4 regions of the Exiguobacterium sp. N4-1P genome follow, and region 1 is predicted to be linked to each of the others. Evidence: predicted binding sites of a transcription regulator. Region 1 holds the regulator's gene; each other region holds the start of a gene.
What was found. Region 1 encodes Rex, which represses fermentation and respiration genes when NADH is low (regulators of the CRP and FNR family bind a similar motif). Its sites were predicted from a motif close to TTGTGAAATATTTCACAA; they were not measured.
Positions count from the first base shown of each region.

Region 2: a site for Rex is predicted at 2,100-2,117, ahead of A0126_RS04405 (L-lactate dehydrogenase). Genes of this name have one in related genera too.
Region 3: a site for Rex is predicted at 1,399-1,416, ahead of cydD (thiol reductant ABC exporter subunit CydD). Genes of this name have one in related genera too.
Region 4: a site for Rex is predicted at 2,129-2,146, ahead of pflB (formate C-acetyltransferase). Genes of this name have one in related genera too.

Region 1 covers NZ_CP022236.1:2,658,758-2,662,662, reverse strand. The annotation lists gene A0126_RS13565 (ABC-F family ATP-binding cassette domain-containing protein) at 1-877, opposite strand, end outside; gene A0126_RS13560 (redox-sensing transcriptional repressor Rex) at 1,046-1,705, shown strand; gene A0126_RS13555 (twin-arginine translocase TatA/TatE family subunit) at 1,705-1,908, shown strand; gene tatC (twin-arginine translocase subunit TatC) at 1,916-2,695, shown strand; tRNA gene A0126_RS13545 (tRNA-Ala) at 2,803-2,875, shown strand; gene A0126_RS19430 (hypothetical protein) at 3,047-3,205, shown strand; gene A0126_RS13540 (hypothetical protein) at 3,307-3,786, shown strand; gene A0126_RS13535 (hypothetical protein) at 3,791-3,905, shown strand, end outside.
Region 2 covers NZ_CP022236.1:867,831-871,735, forward strand. The annotation lists gene A0126_RS04385 (glycoside hydrolase family 57 protein) at 1-354, shown strand, start outside; gene rpmG (50S ribosomal protein L33) at 459-608, shown strand; gene A0126_RS04395 (5-formyltetrahydrofolate cyclo-ligase) at 667-1,215, shown strand; gene A0126_RS04400 (DUF92 domain-containing protein) at 1,206-1,988, shown strand; gene A0126_RS04405 (L-lactate dehydrogenase) at 2,152-3,105, shown strand; gene A0126_RS04410 (GNAT family N-acetyltransferase) at 3,305-3,814, shown strand.
Region 3 covers NZ_CP022236.1:144,626-148,530, forward strand. The annotation lists gene A0126_RS00895 (KPN_02809 family neutral zinc metallopeptidase) at 1-308, shown strand, start outside; gene A0126_RS00900 (nuclear transport factor 2 family protein) at 360-743, opposite strand; gene A0126_RS00905 (Rrf2 family transcriptional regulator) at 758-1,240, opposite strand; gene cydD (thiol reductant ABC exporter subunit CydD) at 1,452-3,182, shown strand; gene cydC (thiol reductant ABC exporter subunit CydC) at 3,179-3,905, shown strand, end outside.
Region 4 covers NZ_CP022236.1:584,836-588,740, forward strand. The annotation lists gene pflB (formate C-acetyltransferase) at 1-2,034, opposite strand, end outside; gene A0126_RS02995 (hypothetical protein) at 2,382-2,813, shown strand; gene A0126_RS03000 (DEAD/DEAH box helicase) at 2,842-3,905, shown strand, end outside.

The sequences.
Region 1 (3,905 bases):
CGCGTTTCGTCGTCGTCGCCCGTGCGATGTTACGCTGGATGAAGTCTTGCATCTTCGCGATGTCTTCCTGTTGCTGTTCGAACTGCTTCATCTCTTGTTCATACAGTGCTGCCTTTTGTTCCAAGTACTTCGTGTAGTTGCCGGTAAACTTCCGGCAGACGTTGCGTGACAGTTCATAAACGACGTTGACGACCTGGTCGAGGAAGTAACGATCGTGGGAGACGATCAAGACCGCTCCACGGTAACCAGCCAGGTAACTTTCGAGCCAAGAGAGTGTATCGATGTCGAGGTGGTTCGTCGGCTCGTCAAGAATCAACAGCTCAGGTGCCTGAAGTAACATCTTCGCCAGTGCGAGTCGCGTCCGTTGTCCACCGGATAGCGTCTGGATCCGGCGTGAATAATCGTCCGGATAAAAACGCATCCCGTGCAGGACGGAGCGGATGTTGGCTTCGAACTGGTAACCGCCGGCGTCCGAGAAGTCATGTTGTGCCTGATCGTATGTTTTCAACAGACGGTCATAAGCAACAGCATCATTCAAGATATGGTCCATTCCCATCTCAATCTCCATCCGACGGAGCGAACGTTCCTGCTCTTGCAGGTGCTCGAACACGGTCAACATTTCATTCCAGATCGTTTCATTCGACTCAAGACCACTGTCCTGGGCGAGGTAACCGATTTTCACTTCCTTACTCTTCATGATCTCACCAGAGTCATGACTGAGCTCTCCGGCGATGATTTTTAAAAGTGTCGATTTTCCGGCACCATTTCGTCCGACGAGCGCAATCCGGTCTCGCTCCTGTACTTCGAGTTTAATATTGTCTAAAATCGGCTCAACACCGAATGATTTTGATAGTTGGTTCACTTGTAAGAGAATCATAAAAACATCCATCCTTCCACCCTTTAGTCTATCATGAAAAAAACGCAGGAGTCCCGTGGAATATATTATTTGTTAGTCTATGTGAAGTGGTTTACAATCAAAGAGAATAGAATTCTTTGCATTGATTTGGGTGCCACGTCAGAACGTGGCCGAAGGGGGAACTGCAGTATGAATGGGCCAGACACAAAAATACCACAAGCGACGGCGAAACGACTGCCGTTATATTATCGTTTCATTCAGAGTCTTTATAACTCAGGCAAGCTGCGCGTCTCTTCAGCAGAGCTCAGTGAAGCGGTCAAAGTCGATTCAGCGACGATCCGCCGCGATTTTTCCTACTTTGGGGCGTTAGGGAAAAAAGGATACGGTTACAACGTACAACATCTATTGACGTTTTTCCGAAAGACACTGAATCAGGATGAAGTCACGAATGTGGCACTTGTCGGGGTCGGACATCTCGGAACGGCGTTTGCAAATTATAACTTTTTAAAGAATAATAGTACTCGGATAGTCGTTGCGTTTGATGCGGACGAAAACAAGGTCGGAACAACGACGCAAGACGTTCCTATCTATCATGTCTCTGACATGAAAGAGCAAATCGAAGCGAACAAGGTTGATGTCGCCATCTTGACGGTCCCATCCCAGTTCGCACAGTCAGTAGCGGATGAGTTAGTTGAGTATGGTGTGACCGGAATCCTGAACTTTACACCGGCGCGGTTGAACGTACCGGCCCATGTTCGGGTCCATCACATCGATTTGTCGATCGAGTTGCAGTCACTAGTTTATTTCATGAAGCATTATTCGCAATCAGCTGAAGGAGTGAAATCATAATGGAAAACTTAATCCCGTTTACACTCGGTATTGGACCAGGAAGTATCGCCTTAATCGGTGCCGTCGCCTTGATCATCTTCGGACCGAAAAAGTTACCGGAGCTCGGTCGTGCTGCCGGTCAGACGTTAAAAGAGTTCAAGAGTGCGACAAACGGCATCATGGACGATGATAAAGACAAAAAGGATGAATCGAAAGAGAAGTGATTAAATTATGGCGATTGATCAAGAACAGAGTGTGACATCGCATCTAGACGAGTTGCGCAAGCGGATCGTCTGGTCACTCATCATCGTCGTCGTCTTGTTCGCCGCGGCCTTTCCGCTCGTCCGACCGCTCGTGCGATTTCTGCAGTCGGACCTGAAAGAGCTCGGCATCGGATTGAATGCCTTTAATGTGGCCGATCCCCTGATGTTGTACTTGAATTTAGCGTTCATCATCGCGGTCGTCCTGGCTTCACCATTTTGGATGTACCAGCTATGGGCGTTCATCCGACCCGGTTTATTCGAACAGGAACAGAAAGCGACCTTGACGTATATTCCGGTCACGTTTTTCTTATTTTTGTCCGGGATCGCGTTCTCTTATTTTTGGTTACTTCCGTTTCTACTCAAAGTATCGACGGAACTTGGGCAAGAGCTCGGCATCGAGCAAGTCATCGGGGTCGAAAACTATTTCAGTTTCTTAATCCGGCTGACGATTCCGTTCGGTATCTTGTTCCAACTGCCGGTCGTGACGATGTTCTTGACTCGTCTTGGACTCGTGACGCCATTGTTCATGCGGAAAAATCGAAAATATGCGTACTTTGCGCTGTTTGTCATCGCGGCTTTAATCTCACCACCGGATGTGACGTCACATCTGATGATTTCGGTACCGTTGTTCGTCCTCTATGAAATCAGCATCATGATTTCAGCCCGGACGTACAAAAAAGTACTGATTCTTGAGCAACAGGCGGAGCTTGAACGGCAAGCGGATTTGATGCGTGAGTTGAATAAGTAACAGTCTCCTCTCGGTCGTTTCGGCGACGGAGAGGTTTTTGTTTGGAAGCGCTCTTTTTATATTGAAAAAGTGAATCGATATGGTTTATACTGATTACAAGAATATGAGGGGGCTTAGCTCAGCTGGGAGAGCGTTTGGCTGGCAGCCAAAAGGTCGTCGGTTCGAGCCCGATAGTCTCCATATGTACATCACTTGGCATTTGCCGAGTGGTGTTTTTTGTTATAGTGGTGGCGGCAAAACAGAAGCTTACAGCCTGGATAATGTTGATGAACCGATTGAAGTCGTTTTCTGTGTTTATCCTTTTGAGGGAATGGGAAATTTCTTAATAGGTAATCAAGAGGGGGAAGCATTATGAATCCATTTACGACGTTAATTGCCTTCATCGTCGGCTGTCTTGTTCTGTATCTCGGAATCCGTGATAAGAACGGTTGGTTGATTGGTGTGGCACTGATTCCGTTAGCAATTGTTGCGTATAGCGTCATCTATCTCATCATTCAAGTTTCAGCCTAGAAACTCCTTTTTTAAGGAAGTTTCTTTTTTTTTGAAACATAACTGGTAAACTGTAAGTATATGACAGTATAGACAGTTGAAACGAGGGAGGGCATTTCAGGATGGAACAAACGCTCCGAGAGGAACGATTACAGGCGTTGACGGTTGCTTATATCGAAAAAAATCAATTGCAGAATAAGAGTTGGGTCATCGCTGCCTTGATGGCGACAGCAGGAACGTTTACGGAAATCTTCAGCACGACCATGTACTTGAGTCTGTTACCGCTTGTCTTTCTCGTGTTTGATCTCCCGTTTCGACTCGAAAAACGAAAAATCCTGGCGCGCTATCTCTCAAGCGACCAAGTGATGAACCAATCGTTGCTGTGGCTCGGGATTCAATTCGTCTTGTACGGTTCGCTGTACACCGTGATACTTGAGACGAAAGAGATGTCGATCTGGAAAATTGCCCTTTGGATGCTGATCATCCTCGCACCGGTCTATTACGTTACGGATTGGTTGTTTAAAAAGATTGCCCGGTCAGGCGATCCCGACTTCGTCAGTGATAAAGAAATTCATGCGAATGTTAAAGAAGTGGAGGAGTGACAAGGTGAGTACATTGATTGAAAAAAATACACGGTTGAAATTACTGGGACCGCCATTAAAAAGGATTCAGCATCTGGTGCCGGTTCCGGTTCTGCTGCTTGCGCTTGCTGGTTGGTTCA
Region 2 (3,905 bases), 1.2 Mb from region 1:
TTGCGTCAAGCGCAAGCCCTGCATAAAATCGTAGAATTCCGCCTTGTCCATAACTTTACGATGGAGACGGCGTCGGCTGCTCAATCGTTTGCTGAGATCAATCAGTTGCCGCTTGTCAGCAATGTGTACAATCTTGAGAGTGAACGTTCTCCAGCGAGTAGCGGTGGTTTAGTTGTTGCGATTAAACGATTAGAGGGCGAAGCACTTCGTCATTCACAATTGATTTATTTAGAACGTGAAGAAGCGAGACAAGGAATCGAAAATGATTATCATGTTGCTCAAAAACCGCTTGAATTCCAAGTGAACCTTGAAAAACCATACGAACAATTGGCGATTCAGAAAAAGAACGGATGAACAGTTGCAATTCCGTTCCTTTCTTGGTACGATACTTGAGTATGCTTAACCTTATGTAAAGCAAAAACACTTGATACATTGAGAGCTAGATAGGAGGGAATCCCATGCGCGTTAAAATTACTTTGGCTTGCACTGAAACTGGTGACCGTACTTATATCACTAAAAAGAACAAGCGTAACAACCCAGAGCGTCTTGAGTTGAAGAAATACAACCCACGTCTCCGTAAGCACACACTTCACCGTGAAGTAAAATAATTGAGATGGAAGCCGTCACCTTGTGTGATGGCTTTTTTTGTGAATGGGGGAATACTATATGAATAAAAAAGCAGCGCGACGGGTAATCGGTGAGCGACTGAACGAGTTGGAAAACCGGCAGGAGCGGGAACGACGAATTGCAGAGCAGTTATTTGTATTGCCAGAATGGATGAGTGCGACATCAATTGCGGTGACCCTCTCGTTTCGAAACGAATGTTCAACGGATCGAGTCATTCAACAAGCATGGGCGGATGGAAAACGTGTCGTCATTCCGAAGGTCATCGGTCAAGAAATGAGATTTTTTGAACATTCGCCAAGCAGTCGACTGATTGAGAATTCGATGGGGATTTTTGAACCGGATGCAACTGCTTTTGAAATTGCATTGCCGACGATTGATCTTTGTATCGTACCGGGTCGTGCCTATATGCGTAATGGCTATCGCTTAGGATGGGGTGGTGGGTTTTATGATCGTGCGTTGATTGATTTTTCAGGTCCGACGCTTTCGATTGCATTTGCCGTTCAAGTCGTGGAACGATTCGAAGTAGAATCATTTGATCGCCCGGTTGATACAATTGTCACTGAAGATGAGGTCATTCAATGTCATTAACTGTTCTTCTATTCATCTGCTTAGCCCTCGGATATGCTGGCTATCAATTCGGATTATTAACGAAAAGCGGTGCATTCTTGACGATACTTGTCGGCAGCACGGTCGTCTATGCGCTCGATTCCGAAGGATTAGTCCTGTTACTGTTATTCTTCGGTAGCTCTAGCCTGTTATCAAAACTCGGTAAGGCACGCAAGCAGTCCGTCGATCAAATCGTCGAGAAAGATGGTGCACGAGATGGTTGGCAAGTACTTGCCAACGGTGGAACCGCTATGCTTGCTTCGATAGGCGTTGTACTGACAAATGAATTTGATTTTTTATTAGTTTTCTTGATTGTCATTGCTGCTTCGAATGCAGATACATGGGCATCCGAGATTGGTCCGCTTTCTAAAAAAGAACCGATTTCAATCCGGACGTTTAAACCGGTCTTACGAGGAACGAGCGGCGGGGTATCCTTACTCGGGACACTCGCGACAATCATCGGTGCATTATTTATCGCGACAGCGGGTGATATTCTATTCGATTTGTCCGTAAAGCAATGGTTGATCGTCGCGGCCGGAGGTGTCCTTGGCAGTATTCTCGATACGGTGTTAGGCGCTACCGTCCAACGAAAGTATCGTTGTCAGATTTGTGGCAAAGAAACCGAGAAAAAAATCCATCATGGTACTACGACACAATATGTCCGAGGGTGGAAGTGGCTAGGGAATGACGCCGTTAATTATTTGTCCAGTACGCTAGCGGGGCTGATTGGTTTCATGTTGTATCGATTGTGGTAATGGAAGGTGAAGTACCTGACTTCCTTATGTTAGGATATTGTTGACACAAATTAGACAAAATGTGACCGTTTACACAGTCTTTTATAGTTTGTGAAAGATGTTACAATCTAATTGTGATATAGTTAACAAACTTTTAGTTTGTTTGGAAGGGTGGACATATCGGATGGAATTACATGCTAAAGTTACACGCGTTGCGTTAATTGGTGCGGGGGCAGTAGGATCAAGTTTTGCGTATCAAATGACGACAGCTGGACTTTGTGAAGAACTTGTCATCATTGATGTGAATAAAGCAAAAGCTGAAGGGGAAGCGATGGATTTAAATCACGGGACGCCATTCAGTTCTTCGCCGATGCGGATATGGGCAGGGGATTACGTGGATTGTAAAGATGCCGAAGTCATCGTGATCACGGCCGGTGCACCACAAAAACCGGGTGAGACACGACTTGACCTCGTTGCGAAAAATGCTTTAATCATGAAAGAAATGATGCGCCAAATCATGGAATCAGGATTTGACGGCATCATCGTCGTTGCATCAAATCCCGTTGACATCATGGCACATTTAGCATGGAAATATTCTGGTTTACCAAAGTCACGCGTCTTCGGATCAGGAACGGTACTCGATACGGCACGCTTGCGCCAAATGTTAGGAGAATACTTTAATATCGATTCACGAAACGCCCACGCCTATATTTTAGGTGAGCATGGCGACACGGAATTCGCTGCCTGGAGCAACTCAAGAATCTATGGAAAAACGATTGATGAACTGCTTGCAGAAGACGATCGTTATTCTCAAAAAGATTTAGATCAAATCTATATCAATGTACGCGATGCAGCCTATCATATCATTGAACGAAAAGGTGCAACATACTATGCGATTGGACTTGGTCTCGTTCGGATCGTCCGTGCGATTCTCGGGAACGAGAACTGTTTGTTGACTGTAGGAGCGCACGTTGACGGACAGTACGGGATTTCTGGTATTCATATCGGTGTACCTGCCGTGATTAACCGACAAGGTGTGCGCGAAGTCATCGAGGTGTCGCTGACGGATGAGGAATTAAAAAAATTCCATCATTCGGCGGAAGTTTTACGTCAAACGATGGAACCTGTCTTACGTTAAATCGGAAGCGTCAATCGTACCCACTGAACTCGGGCAAACGGAGTTTCAGTGGGTACGATTTTTTGATTAGAAAAAAGAACGCGATAAAAAATCTGAAAACTAGGTTTTATTTTACTAGAAAAAGGTTATGTTAGGGATAGAAGAGTTTTTCATGTCTTAAGAAACATTAGAAAACTCACAAAGGGGAGAAACGATAGTCATGTATACATTTCGAACGTTAACAAAGGAAGATGCAGAACAGTATTGGCGCTTACGCCTCGAAGGGCTAAAAAATCATCCGGATGCATTTGGTCATTCTTTTGACGATGAGCAACAAACGCCGCTCGAAGAAGTTCAAGAGGGGCTAGAAGGAGATCCGGAGTCGGATGAAGTTTGGATCGGGATATTCGATGAAGATACATTGTTTGGATTTGGTCAGGTCAAACCGTACGAACTGTCACGGGAATCACATAAGGCGATGATTTCTGGTGTCTATATCTCACCGGATTATCGTGGGGGCACGGGGCGCGCCCTGATGGAGGCCTTGATTGAAGAGGCGAAACAAATTCCGGAAGTCGAACAAGTCATTCTAGCCGTCTTGTCAGGAAATGAAGCTGCTCAAAAACTCTATGAATCACTTGGTTTCGAAGTATATGCAGAAGACCCTGATTCGGTCAAACTAGAGGATGGGACGTATCGAGATGACATTTGGATGAAAAAATACGTCTAAATGAAAGAGTTAAGAAGTCATTTAAAGGATGAAAGTCGTAGCGCAACTGTTGCTATGGCTTTTTTTCATAGTAGGCGGTCGCTTTTTTTGA
Region 3 (3,905 bases), 520 kb from region 1:
GTCAAAAGATGAGCGAAGAGAAATTCAATAAATACCTCGTCCGGTTCGAACTGCAGGCAGATTATTATGCCGGCGTGTGGGCACATCACGCGCAAGGGGAGAACTTGTTGGAAGAAGGCGACCTTGAAGAAGCGCTTGGTGCTGCAAATGCCGTCGGTGACGATACCCTTCAGAAAAAAGGTCAAGGATACGTCGTGCCGGAAAGCTTTACGCACGGGACATCGAAACAACGGAAAAGCTGGTTCCAAAAAGGTTTTGATAACGGAACGATTGAAGGCGGCGACACGTTCGAAGCAGCAAACTTATAAGCGGATGACTTCAAAAAGAGACCGTTCCGAGTGGGGAACGGTCTCTTTGGGTTAGTCGTTGTAATTGTTAAACATCTTCGCATCATCCGGCACATTGGCGAGGTAGACGATTTTTCCGTCTGCATCAAGGCGGGCGATATCCGTCCCGTCCTGCGTGAAGACCGCTCCGTCAGCCCGCTTGCCGCAGACGGCCCAGCGTGTCTCGAATGTATCGCCATCTGCTGACGGGAGCCAGGCTTCATACATGTGCTTGATGTCCTGGTTGGCAGTGAAGACCAGGCGGACGAATTTTTTCCAGGCGTCGATGCCATGTTGTTCCTGTCCACTCAAGACGAACGTGATGTCGTCCGAAAAGAGGGAAGAGAGGTCACTAAAAGCCTGTTCATCGGTCCGGGAAGCGTCAAATAACTCAAAGTAGCGGTCAAGTGTAGTCATGCGTAAGTCTCCTTTTAGTTGCGAATCATTTGTTGTTCAATCAAGGCTTGCAATGTCGTTAAGTGGTCAGGGGGACAGTTCCTGTCGATTTCCTGTCGGAGCGATCCAATCGTTTCACGTTTTAAGGTCGATTGCCAAGCATCTTCCGCTTCCGTCATCAAGTTAGATAAGAGGCGGACGTTCTGTTCTTTGATGCCCATCAAGTCTTCAAAGACACCACTTGAAGCATAAAGGGATTGTTTTCCTTCGATGGCTTCGTAGACGTCAAAGATACGAATCCGATCGGAAGGTTGATTCAGTCGGAAACCGCCTTTGACCCCCGGGACAGACAGAAGGAGGTCGGCACTGACGAGTTTACGCAATAGTTTTTGAAAGTACGTCGGTGAAGCGCCGAGCTGCTGACTGATGAACTCACCGGGTAAAAGTCCTTTCTCCGGCAAAAAGGTCAGTAACAGCATCGCGTAGACGGATTGTTCGACTCCGGTTTTCATTTGCATGGTAATTCGCCCTTTCTGTATAACGTAGATAACTATTGTCTATAATAGTGGACGTTAGCAATTTTGTCGAGTAAAACGCTTCTCACAAAACCGTCACACCTTTGGAGCGGCATTCTCATGGCAACTAAACGAAGGATTCGGTATACTGAATGTACGATATGTGAAAATATTCACTAAAAGTCGTTCACAATTTGTGAAGGGGCGTTTTTATATGAATCCACTTAAAGGAATCATCTCGATTCCACGTACGATCATGTTGCAATTGATGCTGGCGGCTGTCCTGATGGGGATTGCGGTCATCGGTCAATCGTACTTGATCGTCATCATCGTCGACCGCATTTTTCTCCAAGGGGACGCCTTTGCGGCAATTGTTCCGCTACTCGGTATCTTACTGCTCATGCTGATGTTACGGGTCGCTGTCACGTACTGGAACGGGCGGCTCGGGACGGTTCTCGCGGCACGTGTCAAACAAGACATTCGCCAGGCGCTCGTCGCGAAGTATACGATGAGTTCCGTCGAAGTGATGTCGCAAGGACAGTCGGGACAAAAGGTCAGTGTGTTGCTTGACGCGGTCGATGAGATGGACAGCTATTACAGCCAATACTTGCCGAAAGTCATCCAGACGTCGATCGTTCCCTTGATGGTGCTGATCGCAGCATTCAGTTATGACTGGATTACGGGACTCGTCATGATGATCACGGCACCATTCATTCCACTGTTCTACATCGTCATCGGAATCATGACGCAAAAACGTGCCGATACGCAGCTCGAGAAGATGACGGCGTTCTCCGGAACCTTCCTCGATACGCTGCAAGGCATCACGACGTTAAAGTTGTTTGGTCGCGCGAAAGCACAGCAGGACGTCATCGAACGGAGTAGTCTCGACTTCCGCGATGCGACGCTGACCGTGCTGAAGCTCGCCTTCTTGTCGTCGTTGATGCTTGAGTTCATCTCGATGCTCAGCATGGGGATGATTGCGCTTGAGGTCAGCTTGCGGTTGATTTTATTCCAAAGCATCACCTTTGTTCCGGCCTTCCTGATGCTCGTGCTTGCACCGGAGTATTATTTGGCCTTAAAAGAGATGGGGGCAGCATTCCATACCGGACGGGGCAGTGTTGCGGCGGCGAAACAGATTGCGTCTGAACTGACGCAAGACGACCGGGGCGTAACGTTCGGAACGGTTGAATTAAAGTCCGCGACACCACCGCGGATTGAATTAAAAAACGTGGACTTTACGTATCAGGACGAGCGGTTTGCACTGACCGACGTCACGCTGCGCATCGAACCGTACCAAAAAGTCGCCTTGATCGGACGAAGTGGTGCCGGGAAGTCGACCGTCCTGCAGTTACTCGCGGGACTGGCCGATCCAAAGAACGGCGAAGTGCTCCTGAATGGTCAGCCACGCGCACAAATCACGGAAACGAGCTGGTTCGGACAGCTCAGCTATATCTCGCAGCATCCTTACCTGTATGCGGGGACACTCGCCGACAACATCGCCATCGGTGAATTACGGGAGGCGACGCGGACAGACATCGAGCGTGCGGCGGCTGCCGCAGGACTCGGGGAACTGATTGCGAGTTTACCGGACGGGCTCGACACCGGAATCGGTGAAGGGGGGCGCGGTCTATCGGGTGGCGAAAAACAACGGGTCGCACTCGCCCGTGCCTTCTTGAAACGGCCGAACGTCATCCTGTTCGATGAACCGACGACGGGACTCGACGTCAAGACGGAACACCTGTTACAGCAGGCAATCCAGGAACTCGGACGGACGGCGACCGTCATCACGGTCGCACACCGTCTGCATACGATCGAACAGTCGGACAACATCGTCATTTTAGAGGCCGGCCGGATCGTCGACCAAGGCACACATGAGGCGTTACTCGCACGGGATTCAGAGTATGCACGGATGCGTGCCGTCCAACGAGGGGAGGAAACACGATGAAGGAATTGATGGGTATTTTTCGATTGATGCTGCACCAGAAACGGGATATCGTCCTCTCGATTGTCTTTGGTGTTCTTGCCGGCGTCACGGCGGTGGGTCTGTTTGCGGCAAGCGGCTTCCTGATTTCGAAGGCGGCACTGTTGCCACCGATTCAAACACTCGCTGTACTGATTGCCTTGCAAAAAATATCAAGCCTGACGCGTGCCGTCAGTCGGTATGCGGAGCGTTATTACTCGCACCGGGCAACGTTTACGATTTTGAGTGATTTACGGACGACGTTTTACAAACGGCTCGAACCGCTTGCGCCGGGAATCTTCGCGAAGTACCGGAGCGGTGACTTACTCGCGCGAATCGTCGGCGATGTCGAGAGTCTGCAGAACACGTTTTTACGTGTCGTCTATCCGCCGATCATCCTCGTCCTCGTCTTTCTGTGTACGATCTTTTTTGTCAGCTTCTTCTCACTGAGCGTCGCGCTCGTCCTCGTGTTCGGACTGTTATTGACGGGATTCATCATCCCGGGCTGGTTCGCTTACCGGGAACAGCGTTTCGCGCGGACCGTTCGCGCGCGGCGCGGGGAACTGTCGACGGAAGTGACAGAGTTGTTCCAAGGCTACCGTGACTTAAAAATCTATCAGCAACTCGCGAACAAAGAGACGGAACTGAACGAAGTCGCAGCCCGCTATGTTGCAGAAGAACGGCGAAACGGACTGCATGCCGTCTCGA
Region 4 (3,905 bases), 960 kb from region 1:
GACTGTATTGTTGATACGTGTTGTTTCATCTTTTCCGAGTGCTTTCGGAACGATTGAGAACGTGTAGGAAATACCATCTAAGGCATGCTCATAAGGTAATTTGCCGACAGAAGTCAACGCAGCGACTGCACCACGTGTGTCACGTCCGTGCATTGGATTTGCTCCCGGTGCGAACGGTTCGCCAGCGCGACGACCATCGGGTGTATTCCCGGTTTTTTTACCGTACACGACGTTTGACGTGATCGTCAGAACAGATTGGGTTGGTAAAGCATCACGATACGTTGGATGTTTCCGGATTTTTTCCATAAAGAGTTCGACGAGATCGACGGCCATTTGATCGACACGATCATCGTTATTTCCGAATTTCGGGAAATCGCCTTCGATTTTAAAGTCGACTGTAATGCCATCCGTATCTCGGATTGGTGTGACTTTAGCATAACGAATCGCTGACAGACTATCGGCGACAACGGATAATCCGGCAATCCCACAAGCCATCGTCCGTAAAATTTCAGGATCGTGGAGTGCCATTTCAATGCGCTCATAACTATATTTATCATGCATGAAGTGAATGACATTCAGTGTATTGACATAGAGCTCAGCTAACCAATCCAATTGTTTATCATAGGCGGCCATGACGGTTTCATAATCGAGCACGTCATCTAAAATCAAGTCGGAAGGAGGGGCGACTTGAATTTTGAGTTTTTCGTCGACGCCACCGTTCAACGTGTAGAGTAAGGCTTTTGCTAAGTTCGCCCGGGCGCCGAAGAATTGCATTTGTTTACCGATTTTCATTGCTGAGACACAACAAGCAATCCCGTAATCATCACCATAAATCGGAAGCATCAAGTCATCATTTTCATATTGGATCGAACTAGACAGGATGGACATCTTCGCACAAAATTCTTTGAAACCACGTGGAAGTTTTGGTGACCATAAAACGGTTAAGTTCGGTTCAGGTGCCGGACCGAGGTTGACGAGTGTCTGCAAGAAGCGGAACGAACTTTTTGTGACGTTCGAGCGACCGTCTTCACTCATGCCGCCGATTGATTCTGTTACCCACGTCGGGTCACCGGAAAAGAGTTCGTTGTAATCGGGTGTCCGAAGAAACTTGACGATTCGAAGTTTCATCACAAAGTGGTCGACAAGTTCTTGCGCGCTCTCTTCTGTCAACCGACCCGTTTGCAAGTCACGTTCGATATAAATATCAAGGAAGGTCGAAACGCGACCGAGCGACATCGCTGCTCCGTTTTGTTCTTTGATTGCTGCGAGATAAGCAAGATAGACCCACTGGAATGCTTCTTGGGCCGTTTCAGCTGGTCGTGATAAGTCACATGTGTAACGTTTACCGAGTTCTGTCAGTTCATGAAGGGAGCGGAGTTGTTCGTTCATCTCCTCGCGATCACGAATCATCGCTTCTGATAAAAATCCACCGTGTGCTTTCAAATCCGCTTTTCTTGCAGCAATGAGGTGAGCTGTTCCATAAAGGGCGACGCGACGGTAATCACCGATGATCCGTCCGCGACCGTAAGCATCAGGAAGTCCAGTGATGATACCGGCTTTACGGGCAGCACGCATTTCGGGCGTATACGCATCGAAAACCCCTTGATTATGCGTTTTACGGTACTCGCTAAAAATCTGTGTAACAGTGTCATCTGATTTAAAACCATACGCTTCTAAGGCATCATTGACCATTCGGATACCACCGTTCGGATGAATCGAACGTTTGAATGGTTCATCGGTCTGTAGACCAACGATTTTTTCGAGTTCAGGATTGAGGTAACCTGGACCGTGCGAAAGAATTGAAGATGGAGTTGCAGCATCAACGGCATAGACACCACCACGAATTCGTTCTTCTTCTGTTAACTGCATGATTTGTTGCCATAACGTGTTGGTTGCATCGGTCGGACCGGCGAGGAACTGATCGTCTCCTGTGTATTCTGAACGATTGCGCCGGATGAAATCAGCGACATCAATCTTTTCCATCCATTCTCCACCTTCGAATCGTTGCCATGCCTGTGTTTTTTCAAGTAACATCATCAACACTCCTTCATTAGTAAGGTCAGCGGTTCTTAATACATCTCTTATGTGAATAGTGTAACAAACAATTCGGGATAGAGGTTTTACGTATATGTGAATCTTTTAACAAATGTAAAAGTGTTGCTATGACTTACTTCACAGTAAATTGTATCAGTCAGTGTCCCGTGTTCAAAAAACAGAAAAAGACTGCTGTGAAAGGATTTTTCTGTAGCTGTATCATTAATTTGTAGTGGAATGGATAGAGACAGAAGCTAGTGTGATAAAAGTCACGCGGCGCTACCTTGTATTTTTAGGACGTATCGTTGACAATGAAAAAGGGAATATAGAACGTGGAGGTGGAGTGAATGGAGTTTTCGCCATTAAAAGAGCAAGCAGACTATCGAACAGGGGACTGGGTTTCCCTAAAAGTATCAACTGAAGGAACAGAACGGATCGGGATGATCACCGAGTTTGAAGACGACGGGTTTTGGCTCCGGTTTGAAGATGATTTTGATTTCGAGGACTTTATCGGTTACGACCAGAAGTACCTCGCACGATTAGTTCGACGCCCAATCGATGTCAGAGCAACTTATCCTGTACTTGCTGGTTTTGAAACACTTGCTGTTGAGCTGCAAGATCGAATGGCGCAAGGTTTCGAAGTGTTAAGTGCAGATCAACAAAATGAGACAGAAATCGTTTTTCATATTCGGTTAATCGATTCTGGAAATGAATATACGCAGACGTTACGCGGTATTAAAACTGAAACCGATGATCGTTTCGAATATGTAACAGAATGATAGACAAGAGAGTAGGAGAAGATACGTTATGAATTTTACTAAACCTTTTATTAATGAAGCGTGGGAACGAGCACGCTTTGAACAAATGATGCCCGTTCAAGAACAAGCCATTCCTCTAATCCGTGAGGGGAAAGATGTCTTAGTCGAAGCGCCGACAGGAACTGGGAAAACGCTCGCTTATGTCATTCCAGCCCTCGAGCGCATCGATCCGAATGAACCACACGTTCAAGTCGCGATTACGGCACCGACACGAGAACTGGTCATGCAAATTCATCAAGTCATCCAATTATTTGCCCAAGGAAGCGGGATTAAGTCAGGTGCGTTCATCGGTGGCGTTGAATTAAAACGTCAATATGAGCGTCTCAAGAAAAAACCACAAATCATTGTTGGGACACCAGGACGCTTAGTTGAGTTGATTGATTCAAAAAAGTTGAAGATGCATAAAGTAAAATTGATTGTTTTAGATGAGGCTGATCAAATCTACGAAAGTGGAATGAGTGCATCAGCGACGCGCATCGCGAACAGTGCGCTTCGTGACCGCCAGTTAGCACTCGTTTCAGCAACATTGCCTGAACGGACAGCAGCATGGGGACGGACACTTTCGAATGATCCAGAAGTCATCCGAGTTGAACGGACGGAGACGACGCAAGTCAAGTTCGGTTACATCGAAACATCCCGTCGTCTGAAACCGGAAATGTTACGTCGTTTGTCTAATATGCAACAGGTCAAAGTGTTGACGTTCATAAACAACCGTTCTTTCCTCGGTCCGTTAAACGGTGAATTAAGCAAGTTTTCGCTGAAATACCGGATTTTAGATGCCGAAAAAGGGAAAAGAGAACGGATGGAGACGTTACGTTCATATAAACGGGGAGAGTTTCCGTTACTCGTCACGACAGGGCTTGCTGCACGCGGTCTGGACATTGATGCCGTCACGCATGTCGTGCATTATGATTTACCGGAATCCCTTGATGATTTTGTCCACCGCTCAGGTCGAACAGGACGTGGGAACGCGTCGGGTATGGTCCTCGCGCTCGTCACGGATCATGATCTGAAACACCTGAAAACATTAGCGAAACAAATGGGTGTGGAAAT